Regions from separate parts of the Bacillus sp. S10(2024) genome, predicted to be linked through region 1. Evidence: riboswitches for the same ligand, from Rfam matches in the RefSeq annotation. Region 1 holds a riboswitch; each other region holds the start of a gene.
What was found. Region 1 has a riboswitch for S-adenosylmethionine ahead of AB1280_RS00405 (methionine biosynthesis PLP-dependent protein). Riboswitches for the same ligand answer to the same signal wherever they lie in the genome.

Region 1 (4,986 bases):
GTTGCACCAGGAAAATCACCAACCCTCGCAGGATCTCCGGTTAATGCCAATACTTCCTCCATACCGAGCGCTGCTAATCCAAGTAAATGAGACTGCAGCCCAATCACATTATGATCACGGCACGTTAAATGAGTTAATATAGGGATATCGTACTTTGTTAATAACGCTCCCATTGCCATATTTGATACGCGAGGCGATGCTAAAGAATTATCTGCTAACGTAATGGCATCTGCTCCGGCCCGCTTCAACGCCTTTGCTCCTTCAAAAAATCTCTGTGTATCCAACGTTTTAGGCGGATCTAGCTCAACAATCACCGTCGTTTCCTTTTTCGCTTTTTCTGCTAATGTAATTCGATTTACTGCATTTACACGCTGCGTTGTTATTACTTCGGCTCTCTTTACAACTTCTTTGGCTATTACAGGACGCTCATTTTCAAGCGCTCGCTTCATCGCTTCGATATGGGCAGGGGTTGTTCCGCAACAGCCTCCAAGCAGTCTAACGCCTTGCTTAATAAATGCCGGTGCCATCTCTTCAAAATAAGCCGGGCTTCCTTCGTATTCGTAACGACCTTCTACATATTTAGGAAGACCAGCATTTGGATACGCGGATAAATAACCATATTGGGGAATTTCTATCATTTTAAAAGATTCAATCATATGAAGCGGTCCTAAATGACAATTTAATCCGACCACATTTGCACCATACTCTATGAGCCGCTTCAAGACATCATCTACACTATTTCCATTTTGAGTTGTATCAGCTTCATGAAGGGCAAGCTGCGCAATAAGAGGGACATTTGTTTGCTTACGTAATACTTTTACTGCATGAAGTAATTCAAATTCATCGTAAAACGTTTCTAATAATAACCCGTCAACACTTTCTTCTAGCAGGGCCTCCGCTTGCTCTAAGAGCATAAATTCACGCTCCATATCAGTAGTTGTAACTGCTCCAATATGTTTCATTCCACCGATGGTCCCAACGATTGCATTCTTTTCTGTCACAGCTGCTTTTGCATGTCTTACAGCAGCCCGATTAATTTTCCTTACGCGATCCTCAAGACCGTACATGCGAAGTTTCCCTTCATTTGCTCCATATGTATTGGTTTGAATAACATCTGCCCCTGCTACAACATATTGTTTATGAATCGAAATAATTCGCTCTGGTTCAGATATATTCAATTCTTCAAAGCAGCTTTGTAAACCATGAGAATACAGCAACGTTCCCATCGCTCCGTCCCCAATCACAATTCCTCTTTGCAATAAATCTAGTAGTTTCACATGTCTCCCTCTCTTCTTTCAATATAAAAAGCCCCCTCTTCTCAATGAAGAGGGGGACAGCGTTTTATCCTCCTCTTATCATTCAGAACACTTTGTTCCGCAGGTATTAGCACCGTTTCAAACATGTTATTTGAAGGTTGCTGGGTTTCACAGGGCCTTTCCCTCCACCACTCTTGATAAGAGTTTCATTCGATTATGATTACAAAAAGCAAACATCATTCGTTCACTTATTAACAATCCTTGTTAATTTTTTCACTAATTTAGCATGTTAAATTATGAAAGTCAACAAAAAGAAAGAAAAATAAAATTATTCAAAATATAGTTGCAATTCTTTCTGAATTTATTGTAAAGTAAAAAACATAATCAAAAACTTCATATTTTGAATTCTTATCGAGAGAGGTCGAGGGACTGGCCCAATGACGCCTCAGCAACCATTAACAAGCTTTTTATTTGTTAATAAGGTGCTAATTCCAGCAAATTGAGAAATGATTTGACAGATAAGAAGAAGACTATATTTGCCGTATATAAGCCTTCTTCTTAGAAGGCTTTTTTATTTTGCACTAAGGAGGAATTCTATTATGTCTACAATCGAAACAAAGCTTGCCCAAATTGGAAATCGTAGTGAAACAACAACTGGAGCGGTCAACCCACCCGTTTACTTTTCCACCGCTTATCGCCACGAAGGAATTGGAACGTCAACGGGGTTTGATTATTCCCGAACCGGAAACCCAACGCGCCTTCTATTAGAACGCGCGATTGCTGACTTAGAACATGGCGAACAAGGCTATGCCTGTAGCTCAGGAATGGCCGCTGTTCTTCTTGTCCTTTCACTATTCCGCTCTGGTGACGAACTGATTGTATCTGAAGATTTATACGGCGGAACATATCGTTTATTTACAGAGCACGAGCAAAAATGGGATGTTCGATGTAGATATATAGATACGCAGCATATAGAAGAAATTAAAAAAGCAATTTCTTCGAAAACAAAAGCCATTTTCATAGAAACACCAACAAATCCACTGATGCAAGTAACAGACATTGCCGCAGTTGCTGCCGTTGCAAAACGCCACGACTTGCTCCTTATTGTTGATAACACATTTTACACACCCTATTTACAACAACCATTAACAATAGGGGCTGATATTGTCCTGCATAGCGCTACAAAGTATTTAGGCGGTCATAATGATGTATTAAGCGGACTCGTTGTTGCAAAAGGGGAAAAGTTACGTGAAGAACTCGCGCACTATCATAACGCATCTGGAGCCGTGTTAAGCCCATTTGATTCTTGGCTTTTAATACGAGGCATGAAAACATTAGCGCTGCGCATGAGGCAACATGAAGAGAATGCAAAAGCAATTGTTGCCTATTTACAAGAAGAAGAAGCCATAACCGATGTGTATTATCCAGGAAAAGGCGGTATGATTTCTTTTAAACTACGAGAAGAAGCGTGGATTGATCCGTTCTTACAATCACTTTCTCTTATTACGTTTGCAGAAAGTCTTGGCGGTGTAGAAAGCTTTATTACATACCCTGCAACACAAACACATGCCGATATACCAAAAGATATTCGCACTGCACGAGGTGTTTGTAATCGTCTGCTTCGCTTCTCCGTAGGAATTGAAAACCAAGATGATTTAATTCAAGACTTACAGCAAACTTTAAAACAAGTAAAAGAAGGAGTGAGAATATGAGTTATTCCCTAGATACACTTTTACTTCATAATCGTTTTAAGCATGACAAACAAACAGGTGCTGTCAATGTTCCTGTTTATAATACATCTACCTTTCATCAATTTGATGTAGATTCATTTGGAAAATATGATTATAGTCGTTCTGGAAATCCCACACGCGATGCTCTCGAGGAACTCATCACTTTACTAGAAGGCGGAAGCAAAGGATTTGCCTTTTCATCTGGCATGGCTGCTATTTCAACAGCCTTTCTTCTTTTATCGCAAGGAGACCATGTCCTTATTTCTGAAGATGTGTACGGTGGCACATACCGAATTATAACGGAAGTCCTCTCTCGTTACGGGGTTTCACACACATTCGTTGACATGACAAATTTAGAAGAAGTAAAACAAAGCATTAGACCCAATACAAAAGTTTTTTACGTTGAGACACCATCAAATCCATTATTAAAAGTAACAAATATTAGAGCCGTTTGTGCACTTGCAAAATCTATTGGTGCGCTCACTTTTGTTGATAATACATTTTTAACACCCCTTTACCAAAAACCGTTAGAACTTGGGGCTGATATCGTTCTCCATAGCGCAACAAAATTCCTCGCAGGTCATAGTGATGTTACCGCAGGATTAGCAGTCGTAAAAGATGAAGAACTCGCAAAAAAAGTGAGGTTTTTACAAAATTCTTTTGGAGCTATATTAGGACCACAAGATTGCTCCCTTGTGCTTCGCGGTTTAAAAACATTGCACGTGCGCTTAGAGCACTCTTCACGAAACGCTGAAAAAATTGCCTGTTATTTGAAGCATCATCCAAAAATTAAAGATATCTATTATCCAGGGTTACCATCCCATCCCGGATATGAAACACAGCACAATCAAGCAAAATCAGCAGGAGCAGTCCTTTCCTTTACACTAGAATCTGAACATGCGCTAAGGCAGTTTCTAGCACACATTCAACTTCCGGTATTTGCGGTTAGTTTAGGAGCAGTTGAATCGATTCTTTCGTATCCAACAAAAATGTCACACGCTTCCATGCCACAAGAAGAACGTGAAAAACGAGGAATTTCAAATGCACTGCTGCGCTTATCGGTTGGATTAGAAAACGCAGACGATTTAATTGCGGACCTTGAGCATGCGCTTACGTATGTAGAAGAAGTCGTTACCTCGTAAAAAAAGTTAAACTAGAGAATGATATAAAGTGAAACTTTAATCAGTGGGGGATTCTTCATCCCCCACTGATTATTAGCCCTCACCAATCGAGCGCATGCCAGCAGTTTATCTCCCACCTAACTTCTTAAGAAAAGCGGAAACGGCTCACTCAGAATGTGAGGGGAATGGAGCTTCTGACGTAGAGGTGTTCTTTACCTCATATGAAGAAGCGAAGCCACCGAACATTCTAGCTAATGAAGCTGGACAATGCTTTCGCCGAATTTTGAGGTGGGAGTATTACTGCCCACGAATAGCGGGATAAATACAAATTTAAAAAACAACATAAAAACCCTCCTTCTTTTTATGCGGGCGAGAGCATCTGGCCGTGTATAGAAGCGGTCAGGGCCTTTTTCTGCCACATGTAAGGTTAAAAAAAGAACAAGCAAGTAGCGGTCATGTTTTGTTTTGTTCTGCATAGCAGGGACTTCCATGTTGAAAAATCAAAACTGTAATTATTGAAGAATTATAGATTCAAAAAGTTCCTCCAGAAGGCTGAAGGAACTTTTTTTACATAACTACCTCTAGTAGAAATAGAAGATGAGAGTTCAGCTGGTTTTAAGCAAATTTTCCTTTTTACTTCTTACAAACAAAAATCATCTCTGCCCCATCTTCAATAGAGCCACCCTCGTAATTCCCATATTGCTCAGCGATTGTAAATCCAGCAGCCTGAATCATATCCGTTATTTGTTCGTAGTAGTAATATTGAAGAGACAACTGTTCTCTTAATTCTTCTTTTGTCCCATCCTCATGTGTAACCCGAAATATATATTCTGGATAAATAATTTGATTTTCTACATCAATAGCTTTAGCAATATGAGA
Region 2 (4,986 bases), 2.0 Mb from region 1:
CTTAAAAGAATCCCACTCCTCTTTCGGAATAGACGCAAATCCACGTTCAGCATAATATGGAATATCTTTAAAAATTTCTAAACCGTCTTTTTCTAATTTCTTTTTCTCTGTTATATTTAATTTTTTATTGTTTGCCCACACTTTTTCATAACTCATCTTGTTCCCTCCCTAGATAAAGTGAAACTTTACTCAGTGGTGGTGCTTCATCCCCCACCTATTTTCTTTAGAAAAGCGGAAGCGCTCGTTCAGAATCGCAGGACACTGGAGTTGGAAAACGATCTTCTATTGATCTTGAGGTGGGGTCTTACTGCCCACGAATGGCGGGATAAAGCTTCGTTTTTGCAAATAAGCAATAATTTGCTGTGCGCACTCTTCAATCGAATAACGATGTGTTTCCACAATAACCTCAGCTTGAATTGGCTCTTCATATGGAGAGTCAATTCCCGTAAACTGCTTAATCTCTCCGCTTCTTGCCTTTTTATACAACCCTTTTGGATCACGCTTTTCACACTCTGCAATCGGACACTTTACAAATACTTCAACAAACTCATCTTGTTCTAATATGTCACGCACTTGCCTGCGATCTTCTCGAAATGGTGAAATAAATGCTGTAAGTACAATGCTTCCATTATCAACAAATAGTTTCGCCACCTCACCGATACGCCGAATATTTTCTGTACGCTCATGCTCGGAAAATCCTAGATCTTTATTTAAACCGTGACGAATATTATCTCCGTCTAATACATAATTACCAGTATTCTTCTCAAATAATTTGCGAGCTACCGCATTGGCTACTGTGGACTTCCCAGAAGCTGATAAACCTGTAAACCATAGAACAAAACTATGATTCTTATTTTGTTTTCGGCGTTCTTCTTTTGAAACAGATGCTGCATGCCAAGTAATATTTGTTCCCATCTATTTTCTCCCCTTACTTTGTCACAACTTCTTTTTGCAACCCACGTATTAAGACTTCTACTACTTCTTTACGACTAAACGTACTTGGTGGTAATTCTCCATTTCGTAAAAGCTCTCTTACCTTTGTGCCTGATAAAATGACATGTGCTTCTTTTCCATGCGGACATGTTTTTGTTGATGCCATTCCCTCACATTTTGCACAATAAAAACTATGTTCAAAAAAGAGGGGCGTAATCCCTAACTCTTCTACTGTAAAATTGTTAAAAATCTCCTGTGCTTCATACGTACCGTAATAATTTCCAACACCCGCGTGGTCACGGCCAACAATAAAATGTGTACATCCAAAGTTTTTCCTGACAAGTGCATGAAAAATCGCTTCACGAGGCCCCGCATATCGCATCGCCGCTGGAAATACCGCTAAGAAGACACGATTTTTTGGATAGTAGTTTTCAAGAAGAACTTCGTAACTTTCCATTCGAACATCAGCTGGAATATCATCTGACTTTGTTTCACCAACGAGCGGATTTAAAAACAAACCGTCAACAATTTCAAGAGCCGCTTTTTGAATGTATTCATGTGCCCGATGAACTGGATTTCTCGTTTGAAAACCGACGATTGTTTTCCAGCCACGCCGCTGAAACTCCGCTCGTGTTTCACTTGGATCTAAATAATAAGCAGCAAATTTTTCTTTTTCAATTCGTTTCACAAGCGTAATTGGTCCTCCTACATACACATTAGGACGATCATATAATTTCTTAACGCCCGGATGTTCGTCTTCTACCGTTTTATAGACAAGAAATGCCTCTTTTTCTTTGTTAGACGTGTACATTTCTTCAACTTGAATCACACCATAAGTCACACTATCTTTTACAAGCCTAACCTCTTCCCCTTCTTGTAATTCTTTCGCTTTTTCTTCTGTTATAGGTAATGTAATTGGAATGCTCCATACCTCTCCATTTGTTAATCTCATTTCCTCGACTACGGATGTATAATCACTTTCCCCTAAAAAACCAGTAAGCGGGCTATATCCACCGATAGCAATAAGCTCTAAATCACTTAATGCCACTCCATCCAGCTCAATTTCCTTTACAATATGTGCTGTTTCATATGTTGTATCAATTCGATTCACTAATGTTTTTCTATCACTCATTCTCTTCTTCTCCTTTTTTATCAGCCTTTATTGATAATGCAGACCACATTCCGTTTTTGTCTTTCCGGCCCACCGTCCATCTCTTAAATCGCTGCCTTCTTGCACCTGCACAGTGCACGTTTCACATCCGATGCTCGGATACCCAATATCATGAAGTGGATTGTATGGCAAATTATACTTGTATACGTAACGCCAAACTTCCTTCCAAGTCCAATGAATAAGCGGACAAATTTTAACAGATTGAAATCGATGATCTTGATTAACGAACTGCGTATTTTTTCTCGTTTCAGACTGCTCTCTTCTCAAACCTGATATCCATGCTTTCCTACCTGTAAGTACTTCTTCTAACGGCTTAATCTTTCTTAATTGACAACAAAGGTTTGGATTATTTTCCCATAATTTATTGCCATGCTCTTTTGCTTGTTCTCCAAGCGTAAGTTCTGGTTGTTTTTCAATAATATTCAACTTAGGATATTGTTCTCGTACTTTTTTGATTAAGTCGTACGTTTCTTGAAAATGAATATTTGTATCTAAAAATACAACATTTGCAGATGGATTTACTTGGTTAATAACATGCAATAAAACCATTCCTTCTATCCCAAAGCTGCATGCATACACAATATCCTTCCTATAATGTTCATAGGCCCAGCGCACCGCTGCTAAAGCACCTTTCGTTTCATCATCCTCCGGAAATGAAACAAAATGATTTTTCCAAGTTTCATACGTTAACATCGTTCTCCCCCTTCATATAATTCATACAAAAAGACGGCTTTAATCTAATAAAAATAGATTAAAGCCGCCTCTAGTTTTTCTAGTCAGCATGCTTATTTCAAACGTACTTTTTCACTTTTTTCAAGTTGAATCACTTTACCATCTTGCACAACAATTGTAATTGAGCCATATTTCATATCAGCAAGCATCGCTTGAATCTTACTTACTACTTCCTCAAATTGTCCGCGCTCCCCCATGAACAGCCCCTCCTTTTTTCATAAAAAAAATCTTTCCCATTTCGAAAAGACTGTTCCGGTAACGTATCTACCTTATCTTCCAAAATGGATTCCATTTTGCTGGAAGTAGCACCTTACTTTTATAAAGTAGGTTGCCGGGCTTCTTTGGGCCAGTTCCCTCCGCCGCTCTTGATAAGAATTTAATTATATTTGCATTTTAACACAATTCTGATTTTTTTCAATCCTAGTTTTCCGATAAATTTTATTTTTTTTTAAAAGAAGGCATTGTTCAACTAACCATCGGTGGGGGATGAAAAAGCCTCCACCGATGGAAGTTTCACTTTATACAAATTCCTTTACACGTATGCGATCATTTCCGATAATATTATCATACGATTCCCTCTCAACAACAACATGAGAGTTTCCGTTTTCCACAAACACAACTGCCGGTCGACGAATGCGATTGTAATTATTTGCCATCGAATAACCATATGCTCCTGTACAAGAGATAGCCAAAAGATCACAAGAAACAACTTTCGGGAGCGCTACATCCCAAATGAGCATATCCCCGCTTTCACAACACTTACCTGCAATGGAAACAACCTCTTCAGCAGATTCATTCGCTCGATTTGCTAGCAATGCTTCATAACGAGCTCCGTAAAGTGCTGGTCGAAGGTTATCTGTCATGCCACCATCAACCGATACATACTTGCGAATGCCTGGAATATCTTTAATCGCACCCACTGTGTACAAAGTTGTTCCTGCATCCCCAACAATACTACGACCTGGCTCTACCCAAATTTCTGGAAGTGGATATCCACACGCTGTAAACTGCTCGCGTACCGCATCTGTTACTGCTTGCACATATTCACCAAGAGCAAGCGGTGTATCTCCTTCCGTATAACGAATTCCAAACCCACCGCCTACATTTAATACAGGAGCTACGTAATCCATTTCTTTTCTCACTAATTCTAAGAATTTGTGAAGCACTTCAATTGCACGAACAAATCCTGCCGTTTCAAAAATTTGCGATCCAATATGAGAGTGAATTCCTAACACATGATAATTCGATTTTTCTAATGCATTTTTCATTGCTTGTAATGCATGCCCTGTTGAAATACCAAAGCCAAACTTAGAATCATCTTGACCTGTTGTAATATATTCATGCGTATGCGCTTCTACTCCCGGAGTCACACGAAGCAGAACACTGGCAACTTTCCCGTATTCTTTCGCTAAATCATGCAATACTTCTAGTTCCAAAAAATTATCTACAACGAAACACCCGATGTTAGCTTCTAATGCCATTCTCATCTCTTCTTCTGTTTTATTGTTGCCATGAAAATGGATACGTTCAGCTGGAAATCCTGCTTGCAGCGCTGTATATAACTCTCCGCTAGACACAACATCAAGTGACATATTTTCTTCCGCAGCTAATCGGCACATTTCCATGCACAAGAACGCTTTGCTTGCATATGCTACTTGGTAAGAGAACCCACACTCTCTAAAAGCACGATGAAATGCACGACATTTCTCACGAATTGTTGCTTCATCATATACATAAAGAGGTGTACCATATGTCGCTGTAAGTTCAGTAGCATCGCATCCCCCAATTTCTAAGTGTCCTTGCTCGTTAATTCGGCTTGTGCCGTGTAAATACATGTGAATTCCTCCCTTTTTCTCAAAAACATCTATATATCCATTTTAATTTTTCGACATATAAGTCGTTGCTATGCAGAATACAACATAAACGCTACTTGCTTCTTCCTTTTGTTTTAAACATCGCATGTGGTAGGAAACGCGGCCAAATGCCCTTGACACCCCCTAAAAAGAAGGGAGGTTTTTTTGTCGTTCTTTTCACATATATATTCCATGCCTTAGTTGTTCATATTATCCCTAATTAGGTAAACAAAAAACGCGCGGAACAATGTTCACACGCGTTTCTTATTGGAAGAATATATGATGAAAAAATAAACT
Region 3 (4,986 bases), 940 kb from region 1:
TGTAAGTCCTAAAATATTGGTACAACCAGCAATATTAATTTCATTTCCTAATAAATTTTCATAATATTTTTTGGCTTTTGTTGCATAATTGATAGCCACAAGTGGTTGACGAATTTGATAGTTGAATGCTGCGAATTTGTAGGAAAATTCAGCTTTCTCAGCTTCTTCAGGTATATTCTTTAGTAACTCTTTAGCATTGTTAAAGTACTCGTTAGCTTCTTTAAATTTACCAATTTCAGTAGCATGTATTGCTTTAAAAAAATAATAGTAATATGTTAAAAAATTGTCAGCTGGTTTTTCAAAGCTGTTTATTTTTTCTGACAAAATTTTTGATTCTCTAAAATCATTTATAAGTAATTGATATCTAAACTCTAGTAAAGAGTAGTAGAATAAAATATTTTGATTTCCCTCGATGTTATCAATTTTTTCCTTTACATCATTTCTAATTTCAAGTGCAAGAACAGTATTTTGATTACGAATTGAATCGTGCCATTTATTTAGTAGAGATGTAATTTGTTCTATCGCAACTTTTGTAGTCTCCATTCATAAACCCTCCTAATTTATATTTATTCAATTGTATCAAGTTTTAAAATATTTAGTTATTGAGAAATTTTTTTCTTTTACTAAGATTTTAAAGAGGTCTAAACTTGGTTAAAGGAGAGGGGAAAAGAAGTGATTGGAAGTCAAGGAAAAGGGAGCGAAGAACCGATTGTTCAAAGCTGAATGTCGGCAGCGAGTATATATTTTCTCGATTATGATGGGAATGAGTTAGAATTTATTTCTTTGTTATTTGATGGGCCTAACGATCATGAATATTACCATATTTAAGTGAATGGGAGAAGGAGATAGAGAATAAAAGGGTTTGAGGAAAAAATTTTATAATGAAAAAAGATTACAGTGTGTTGTTGTAACTGGAATTGTTCAATTAAAGACACCTAAAGACACCTAAAGACACCTAAAGACACCATGGTTTGTCATTACGTTTATTCCAAGCTGCATTCGAGCTATCGTTTTGTATGGTAAAAAAGTATCTGTTTTAAAAGTGGGTGTGTGGGAAATCGTCAATTCAATTTATTTTTTCATTGCTACTATAGTGTTATTTCAATTTACGGGCTGATATTAAGTAATAAAAAAGTAAGCATGATTCATATGTGCTTACTTTTTTTTGTAAGGCATTTTTATTCTTGAGATAAAACTTCAGCTGTACTATCACATTGATGCAGTGCATGTTGAACAGCTTGTAAAGATTGTTCAATGCGTTGACGATTATCTGATTTCTCAACTGTTTGTAAGGCATTTTGTAAACAATTCTTTGCTTCGTGTAAAGCTTGGCAAGAATCTTGAACGTGACCACGTGCATTTTTTTGCATGACTGCGCCTCCTTTGGTCTTATACATTTGTAGTATGAGCAAAACAAAATAAAATATCAGAGCAGTCTAAAAAATAAATCCTGATTATTCTTATGAGAATTGACTTTTTAGGTTATATTCATTATAGTAAGAGATAAAGTGAATATTTTCTTATCCAGAGAGGTGGAGGGACTGGCCCGATGAAACCCAGCAACCACGATGTAGGTGCTAATTCCAGCAGAACAGTTTTGTTCTGACAGATAAGAAGGAAGAGATATGTACCGCTTCTTCTTATCGAAGAGGTTTTTTTATTGCAAAAAAAACCGATAATGAAAGATGGACAACGAGAAGAAAGGAACGAGCATGTTATGACACTTGAGAAATATATTACACTACGTAATGCAATTTATAAATATATGGAAGAGAAGGAAGAACCGATTACATTATTAGATATTCAACAACATATTGCAGCAGAACATGAAGGGAAATTTGCGAAGAAGATGCTGCAGCAATTTTACTTACTACGACTGCTAGATGAACTAAAATTAGATGGGAAAATTACGTTAGCAGAGCAACATAAATGTATAGATGATAAGGGGATATATTACATTGTAAAATAACAAAAAGGGGGTTACTCTCCTTTTTTATAGTATTATTTATTTGAAAATTCATTTTGTTCGAAGAGCGTTATGTAGATAAAAAGACTGTGTTATGCAGTCTTTTTACAAGAGAATGGTGCTGAGTGTGTAGTGTTAAAAAATTAAATGTGCCCCTAAAGATGAGCGTTTTCGGCTAACAAATAAAAAGGACACCATCGCCGAATAGGTGTCAGTTGTTTTGTCAAAGAGGCTTGCCCCTTGACATGTATTAGAATAGCATGTGAGCGTAGAAAAAGTCAAAAGGGAATTAAAGGAAGGTGTTGTTTACAATGAACATATTAATTGTATATGCACATCCAAACTCTTATAGCTTCATCGGTGCCATTTTGAAACAAGTGAAAAATAGTAAACAAGAAAAAAGAGAGAAATGGCTGCAAGAGATATATGAAAAGGCAACAAGATTATGAAAAATAGGGAACTGATTTACAAAATTGCGAATGTATGTAAAAGAGAAGATGATTTGTTTTTTTCTTATCTGGATTGTTTACTTGGTATAAAGGAGAATAGTAAGCAATTTTCTAAAGTCAAACAAGAAGTGCGAGAAGAATATCTTATAAGAGGTATTTGTGAGAGAGAAGTAGACATATTAGTAGAACAAAGTGAACAAGTTGTAGAGTTGTATATACCTAAGTTGCTCCAATGGAAATTTTTACAGGAAAATGTTCATTATATAGAAGAGATCTGTTCTATGGTATTTCAGTTAAAACCGTTATGTTTTTCAGAAGAACAATGGAAATATGTAATTACAATTATAGAGAAAGAGCTGTCATGAGACAGCTCTTTTCGTAACAAAAATTTAGGGATTTGAACTTAATTAGAGGACTCTCTCTGCAAGTATTCAGCAATTTGCAAATACATTTTGCTATATGCGGATTGTATTTCTCCATTATGATTCGCATTGGAAGAAAAATGAACGATAACCATATGTGCAGTTGGGTCGATATATAATCGTTGTCCATAACTGCCTAGTACTTCAAAGGCATTATGTTCATTGTGGGAGATCCACCACTGATTATGATATGAATATTCTTCGCCATCGCCAACAGGGAGATCGTATTTTTTAATATCCTTAATTTCTTCAATTATAGAAGAAGAAATAACTTGTTTCCCGTTATATACACCATTGTCTAAAATCATCTTTCCGAATCTCACCATATCTCGTGCAGTGGTATTTAATCCTGCACTTGCCTGTTCCACTCCAGTTTTGTCAACAACGTAATATGCATTTTCTTCTGCGCCAATTGGTGACCAAATCCGTTCACTTACTAAATCTGCGAGTGATTTTCCTGTTACAGTACGAAGGAGCCAGGCTAGTGTTTCAGCAGAACCGTTATTATATGAAAATGTTTCCCCTGGAGCAGCGGTTTCATTTGCTTCTAGTAACATGTCGTATATTGTTGTCGGTCCATTATAGTATTTACCACGAGGAAGAAGATTGCTTGCTAAATATAATTGTGCATCTTGGTTATCTAATCCAGCCTGTTTAAAACCGTGAGTTGGATATTTTGCTGAAACTTGCATATCTAAAAGTTGTTGAATTGTTGCGATTCCAAATGGTGTTCCTTGTAACTCTTTTACATATGTTTCAGCAGTTGCATTGGGTTGTAGCTTTCCTTCTTCAATGAGTGAATTAACGAGCAGTCCTGTAAATACTTTTGCTACTGATGCCATACCGTGCGGTTCGTTTTCTTTATATCCATGAAAGTACCGTTCATATACAAGCTTTCCATCATGTAAAACAATAAAGGCATCTGTTTTATGTTTTTCTAATAATTTCCGAACCGTGGTATTATTTTCATCTTCATCTGTGATTTCTAGATGATCTAGATTTTGCAAATTAGTTGGAATTGAGGATACATAATTTTGATTTTTAACAACAACTTTTGTTGATGTTAATTCACACATATGTGAATAAGACCAACGGAGATAAGGATCTTGTAACCAATTTTTTTTCGTTACTGTTTGTCTTGAAGAAAAACTTTTATTTGGATTGAATAACGTAAATCCCATACCAGTCAAGATACATAAAAAAATCAAAATGATTAAAATGAGCGGGGATTTTTTTAGTCTCATAATAAGCCTCCTTCTAGTTTTATTATAAGAGATAAGCCTATTGAGAAGCAAAAAAAAGGAGAGTAAACGTAGAAGTTTACTCTCTCTTATAGGATTAAGCAGATAATTTTTCTTGCGTTGTTTGCTTTTTGAACTTTTGTTTCCGTCCATGAAGAATATAGTAAATCAGTAATGTAAATGCAACGATAATGGAAGAAATAAAATACATATGATGATAACTTGAATGTGCTGCGATAATTCCTAGAACGAATGAACCAATACCAATCCCTGTATCGAAGAATGAGAAATAAGTGGCTGTCGCAGATCCGCGTCGATGATCTGGTGCAACACTAACTGCAATTGTTTGGAAGCTTGGAATTAGAGTTCCATATCCAAAGCCGATAAGTACGCCAGAAGCTAGTAACCAAAATGGAGTATGCGATTGGCTTAAAACGAACATTCCAATCATAAAGATAATAATTGATGGATAAATGAGAACATTCTCTCCGAACCGATCGAATATTTTTCCTGAAAATGGCCTGGAAATAACAACTACAATGGCATATACAACAAAGAAATAACTGGCAATATCTGCCATGCCGAGCTCTTTCGCATAAACGGGAATAAATGAAAGAATACCGCTATAAGCAAAGGAAAGTACACAACCTGTAAGGGCAATAGGAATTGTTGAAGGCTCAATTAAATCTTTCCATTGCATACGTTTCTTTTCGTTATTGCCTGATGTTTTTTCGTCAGGAATATTTACTAATAGTCCGCATAAAAAAGCAAGTATAGAAAATATAGAACAAAGGATAAATAAACCTGTAAACGAGAACTTGGAAATGATTGTTAAACCTAAAAAAGGACCGATAACCATCGGTAAGCTCATAAATACTCCATAATAACCAAGTGCTTCACCGCGCCTG
Region 4 (4,986 bases), 4.0 Mb from region 1:
AATATTTGCGTAAGGAGAATCCGATCCTTCAATTGCAATTGCATCTTTTGTTGGATTTAATTTTGCATCAATTGCATAGTTTGAGTTAATGAAAATTGCATCACCTTCATTGTTCTCATATAACTTTGGTGTAAGACCTGGTTCAACATCCGTTTTAAATTTCAAGTTTTTCGGATTTTCTACAATATCTTTTTCTGTCGCTTTTACAACATCTACGCCATCTTTCAGTTTAATAACGCCGCCTTTTTGCAGAAGTGCTAACATACGTCCGCGCTCTGATACGTTATTACTCATAATTACTGTTCCACCACTTGGAAGGTCTTTTAAACTTTTGTATTTCTTAGAGTAAATTCCCATAGGTTCTAAATGAATTTTTCCGGCATTTACAAAGTTATATCCTTTTTCTTGGATTTCCTTCTCTAAATACGGAATGTGTTGGAAATAGTTAGCATCAAGTTCTTTACTAGCTAACGTTTGGTTTGGTAGTATATAGTCTTGGAATTTTTTCACTTTTAATGTAATACCCTTTTTTTCTAACAATGGTTTCGCTTTTTCTAAAATAACCGCATGCGGTACGTTAGAAGCACCCACTACAAGTGTTTTCTTATCTTTTTCGCCGCTACCACAAGCAGCTAATGCAAATACAAATACAGCAATAAGTGCTGAAAATAATACCTTTTTCATATTCTGACACCCTTTCTTTTCTAAATATTCTAAATAGTTTTTTTATAAAAAGTCTTCGTCTGAGACGAAAACTCTTCTTTATCTTTTATCAAGTCGCTTCGTAAAGAAGTCACCAAGCACTTGAATAATAAATACGATTACAAGCACAAGAATTGTTGCCATGAGAGTTACATCGCTATTGTTGCGCTGGAATCCTTCTAAATAAGCAAGTGTCCCAAGACCGCCTGCACCAACTACTCCAGCCATCGCTGTGTAGCCCACAAGTGCAATCGCCGTTACTGTAATACCCGAAATGAGTGCTGGCAAAGATTCTGGTATCAGTACTTTTAAAATAATTGTACTCGTCTTTGCCCCCATCGCTTTCGATGCTTCGATGACACCTTTATCAATTTCACGAAGGGCAATTTCAACCATTCTCGCATAAAACGGCGCCGCTCCAACAATTAATGCTGGCAGTGCAGCACTTGCTCCAAGAATTGTGTTTAGAAGAAACTTCGTAAACGGAATCAGTAAAATAATTAAAATAATGAACGGGATAGAACGGAAAATATTTACAAACGTACCGATTATAACATTGACTGGTTTGTTCTCCCATAAATTATCTTTTCCTGTAAGGAACAGTAATAACCCTAGAATAAGACCAAATACAAATGTTGCCAGTGTGGCAATTGCTGTCATATATAGCGTTTCCCCGGTAGCTTCTAGCATTGTATCCCAATCGACATTTTGAAGCAGATTATCCATGTGCAATCACCTCCAGCTCGACTTGCTCTTGTTGAATCGTTGCAATTGCTTTTGCAATCACATCTTCGTCGCCATTTAAGTGGACAATTAAGCTTCCATACGCCCCGTTTGCCGTTTGTGCAATATTCCCTTGCAAAATGCTCACTTCCACTCCATCTTGCTTCATTAAATCTTGTAAAACTGGTCTTTCTACTGCTTCACCAATAAATTGCAGTTTCACGACCTTTCCTTCCGGATATTTCTCTTCTAAATGCTCGATTGCTTCATCCGCATCTTCAGAATCTGTTATTTGCTTAACGAAGCGCTTTGTAATGTCTTGCTGCGGATTACGAAATACATCTAACACGCTGCCACTTTCAACAATCTTCCCTTTTTCCATAACTGCAACGCGGTTACAAATTTTTTGAATGACATGCATTTCATGTGTAATAAGTACAATTGTTAACCCAAGACGCCTATTAATATCGAGAAGCAAATCTAAAATTTGATCTGTTGTTTCTGGATCTAACGCTGACGTTGCTTCATCGCACAATAATACTTTCGGATTATTCGCTAGCGCTCTCGCAATACCAACGCGCTGCTTTTGTCCACCACTTAGCTGAGATGGATACGCATTTCCTCGCCCTTCTAAACCAACAAGACGAATTAATTCATCTACACGCTGATCTCGTTTCTCTTTTGTCACCCCAGCAATTTCAAGCGGGAAAGCAATATTTTCACGAACAGTTCGTGACCAAAGCAAGTTGAAGTGCTGAAAAATCATCCCGATTTCTTGACGTGCTTCGCGAAGTTCCTTACCTGTAATTGCCGAAATTACACGCGCTCCAATCGTAATCTTTCCAGACGTTGGTTTCTCCAACTGATTAAACAAGCGAATTAACGAACTCTTTCCGGCACCACTATAACCGATAACGCCGAAAATCTCGCCTTTTTCTATTTGTAAATTCGCATCATCCACAGCAGTAACATCACCGTGTTTAGAACGATATATTTTCTTTACATTCTCCAATATGATCATAGATGTCACCTCTTTTTTAATTAAAAAGCGTAAGCGGCTCGTTCAGCTCTGATCGGCTAAGGTTCTCGCGCACAAAAGATGCTTTTTATCTTTTCGTGCGGGAGGTTCTTAGACGCGAGGAGCTAGCCGTTGAAGCTAGATTATAAAAGCGTAAGCGGCTCTCCGCCATCACTATAAAAACGTTTTGTTGTTCAAGCATCCTCCTTACACCGAGACAACAAAAAAACCTTTCTGCTTTAAAATGAGCAGAAAGGTTTATATACATAAATTACTATTATCCTTTCCTCTCATCTCTCAAAGCATTCGCTTTGCAGGAATTGGCACCATTTCAACATAAGTTGACGGTTGCCGGGTTTCATAGGGCACAGTCCCTCCACCTCTCTTGATAAGAGAAAATCAGATATAAATTTCGTCTGATTTTATCGTTATGAAGTTTTCGTTATTTTATGTTTTGAATTGTATCAACGCATGAAATAGATGTCAACAGAAATTTTTAGCAAAAAATAAACTTTCTGAAAGTTAAGCGCCAACTCTTAACGGTTTGCAAATATGAAATACCGATTCTAATAATAACATCGTTCGATAAGTCCCTTTATATGTAATCGCATTTCGGCGCAATAGCGACTGCAAGCGGACTTGCCCTGTAATCAACAATCGCAAATCTGTTTCTTGAAAACAAACAAGCTGTTCTGTTCCCACCGCACCATTTATAAGTTCAATTTTCTCTCTTGAAATATTTAATGAATAACATTCATCTTGGAAAGTAAAACAAACAATCTTCTCGAATTGTGGTAATAATGGTTCTAAGTGACATTGCGTATCGGCATATGTTACAAATGATTGAAGCAGTGAATACAATTTCATCTTTATCACACTCCTCATATCACGTTTTACATATAACCATTCCATTTTTATAACGCGCTCTCCTGTATCATTCTCTCGACAAAAGCTGTACCAAAAAACATTTATTCCTTACTATTTCCCAAGAAATATGTCGAGGCGGCAAAATTTTTGCCGCCTATTGTAATTCCATATATAAATATTCCACAGATTGAAATGCATATATTTTCTTTACAAGCTGATTCTTCTCAAATATAAGTAAACACGGAACACTTTCAATTTGATACTCCCGCGCAAAATGCGGTGCATAATTTACATTCAGCATTCCAATTTCTAAATGAGACAACGCTGCCTCAACAACCGTTAACATTTTTTTCGCAAGCTGACACGTACCACACATTGGCGTATATACGTATAACACCGTTTTTTCTTGGTCTCTAACTGCAGCTTCTGCTTCATGTCCTGTCCAATCAATCATTGTACCATTCCTTACCGTAAAAATTCTGTATAGACGTCAATGTCAGCTCCCCATAAAACGTTCGCTAAATGAGATGACGGTGCAGTCGCAACCTCTCGATACGAACGGTCGATGTAAATATGTTCAGCATGTGGAAATTCTCGGCGAAACTGTTTGCGTAATTTCTCTCCTGCATCATCTGCATCCACAAGAACATATACTTCTTTATCATACAGCTGGTCAATGAGTTCATCCATTTTCGACAAACTAATTGTACCATTTGTACAAACAATTTCCACCGGTTCTCTAATAATCGTTTCGATCTTTCTCTTATCTGACTTACCTTCAACAATAATTACTTTTTCCACATAGACCACTTAGCATCACCCGATCAGCATATACTATGATACAACCTTGTCTTTAGTATATAGTATATTCGATATTTTAATGTTGTTTCCTGTTTATTTTTGTGATTAAAAGCGGAAGCGGCTCGTCTAGAATGTGCGGGGGATGGAGCTTCTGACGTAGAGGTGCAGGAAATGGGCCCTGACCGCTTCTATGCATGGCCAGATGTTCTTGCGCACCTAAAAAGAAAGGTCTTTTTGTTGGTTTTTCAATCGGCATTTCATATAATACAAATACCTTTAAAAACCGCACAACTAAAAAAGACAGCTCTCAGCTGTCTTTTTTAGATTAGTCTTGATTAATCATTTCTTCGTATTGTTCTGCAGTTAATAATTTCTCTACTTGACCTGCATCTTCAAGCTCAACTTTAATCATCCATGCACCTTCGTATGGAGACTCGTTAACAAGCTCTGGCTTGTCATTTAAATCTTCGTTTACTGCTACAACTTTACCTGCTACAGGCGCGTATAATTCAGAAACTGTTTTAACAGACTCTACACTTCCGAATGGCTCGTCAACTGCAATTGTTGCACCAACTTCAGGAAGTTCAACGAATACGATATCTCCTAATTCGTGTTGTGCGAAATCTGTAATACCGATAATAACTTGGTTGCCTTCAACTTGTACCCATTCGTGTTCTTCAGAGTAACGTAATTGTTTTGGAATGCTCATGTCTGTACCTCCAATGAATGTTATTAATTATGTAAAAGCACCTTATTGGTACTTTTTCCACACGCTTTCAAATTGCTCTTCGTTAAAGCCAACCGTTACATCATTACTGCCTGTTACAATTGGTCGTTTGATTAACATGCCATCAGAAGCGAGCATGTCCAACATT

Region 2: linked by a shared signal. The riboswitch ahead of AB1280_RS10760 (YezD family protein) and the one ahead of AB1280_RS00405 (methionine biosynthesis PLP-dependent protein) in region 1 are both predicted to bind S-adenosylmethionine.
Region 3: linked by a shared signal. The riboswitch ahead of AB1280_RS05225 (hypothetical protein) and the one ahead of AB1280_RS00405 (methionine biosynthesis PLP-dependent protein) in region 1 are both predicted to bind S-adenosylmethionine.
Region 4: linked by a shared signal. The riboswitch ahead of AB1280_RS20410 (methionine ABC transporter ATP-binding protein) and the one ahead of AB1280_RS00405 (methionine biosynthesis PLP-dependent protein) in region 1 are both predicted to bind S-adenosylmethionine.

What each region holds. Positions count from the first base shown of each region.
Region 1 is NZ_JBFLUR010000002.1:64,968-69,953, reverse strand. It holds gene AB1280_RS00410 (bifunctional homocysteine S-methyltransferase/methylenetetrahydrofolate reductase) at 1-1,277, opposite strand, end outside; SAM riboswitch class I at 1,350-1,460, opposite strand; SAM riboswitch class I at 1,662-1,781, shown strand; gene AB1280_RS00405 (methionine biosynthesis PLP-dependent protein) at 1,856-2,968, shown strand; gene metC (cystathionine beta-lyase) at 2,965-4,128, shown strand; gene AB1280_RS00395 (hypothetical protein) at 4,359-4,583, opposite strand; gene AB1280_RS00390 (class I SAM-dependent methyltransferase) at 4,741-4,986, opposite strand, start outside.
Region 2 is NZ_JBFLUR010000002.1:2,090,573-2,095,558, forward strand. It holds gene AB1280_RS10740 (nitrite/sulfite reductase) at 1-156, opposite strand, end outside; gene cysC (adenylyl-sulfate kinase) at 283-915, opposite strand; gene sat (sulfate adenylyltransferase) at 929-2,065, opposite strand; gene AB1280_RS10755 (phosphoadenylyl-sulfate reductase) at 2,093-2,797, opposite strand; gene AB1280_RS10760 (YezD family protein) at 2,890-3,033, opposite strand; SAM riboswitch class I at 3,103-3,211, opposite strand; gene lysA (diaminopimelate decarboxylase) at 3,355-4,671, opposite strand.
Region 3 is NZ_JBFLUR010000002.1:1,002,428-1,007,413, forward strand. It holds gene AB1280_RS05205 (tetratricopeptide repeat protein) at 1-543, opposite strand, end outside; partial or broken gene AB1280_RS05210 (hypothetical protein) at 649-866, shown strand; partial or broken gene AB1280_RS05215 (YwiC-like family protein) at 965-1,117, shown strand; gene AB1280_RS05220 (hypothetical protein) at 1,179-1,370, opposite strand; SAM riboswitch class I at 1,518-1,616, shown strand; gene AB1280_RS05225 (hypothetical protein) at 1,718-1,969, shown strand; gene AB1280_RS05230 (hypothetical protein) at 2,278-2,415, shown strand; gene AB1280_RS05235 (group-specific protein) at 2,412-2,780, shown strand; gene AB1280_RS05240 (serine hydrolase domain-containing protein) at 2,819-4,081, opposite strand; gene AB1280_RS05245 (MFS transporter) at 4,176-4,986, opposite strand, start outside.
Region 4 is NZ_JBFLUR010000002.1:4,028,691-4,033,676, reverse strand. It holds gene metQ (methionine ABC transporter substrate-binding lipoprotein MetQ) at 1-684, opposite strand, end outside; gene AB1280_RS20415 (methionine ABC transporter permease) at 763-1,428, opposite strand; gene AB1280_RS20410 (methionine ABC transporter ATP-binding protein) at 1,421-2,446, opposite strand; SAM riboswitch class I at 2,731-2,838, opposite strand; gene AB1280_RS20405 (hypothetical protein) at 2,966-3,310, opposite strand; gene AB1280_RS20400 (thioredoxin family protein) at 3,465-3,764, opposite strand; gene AB1280_RS20395 (toprim domain-containing protein) at 3,776-4,120, opposite strand; gene gcvH (glycine cleavage system protein GcvH) at 4,437-4,820, opposite strand; gene AB1280_RS20385 (arsenate reductase family protein) at 4,863-4,986, opposite strand, start outside.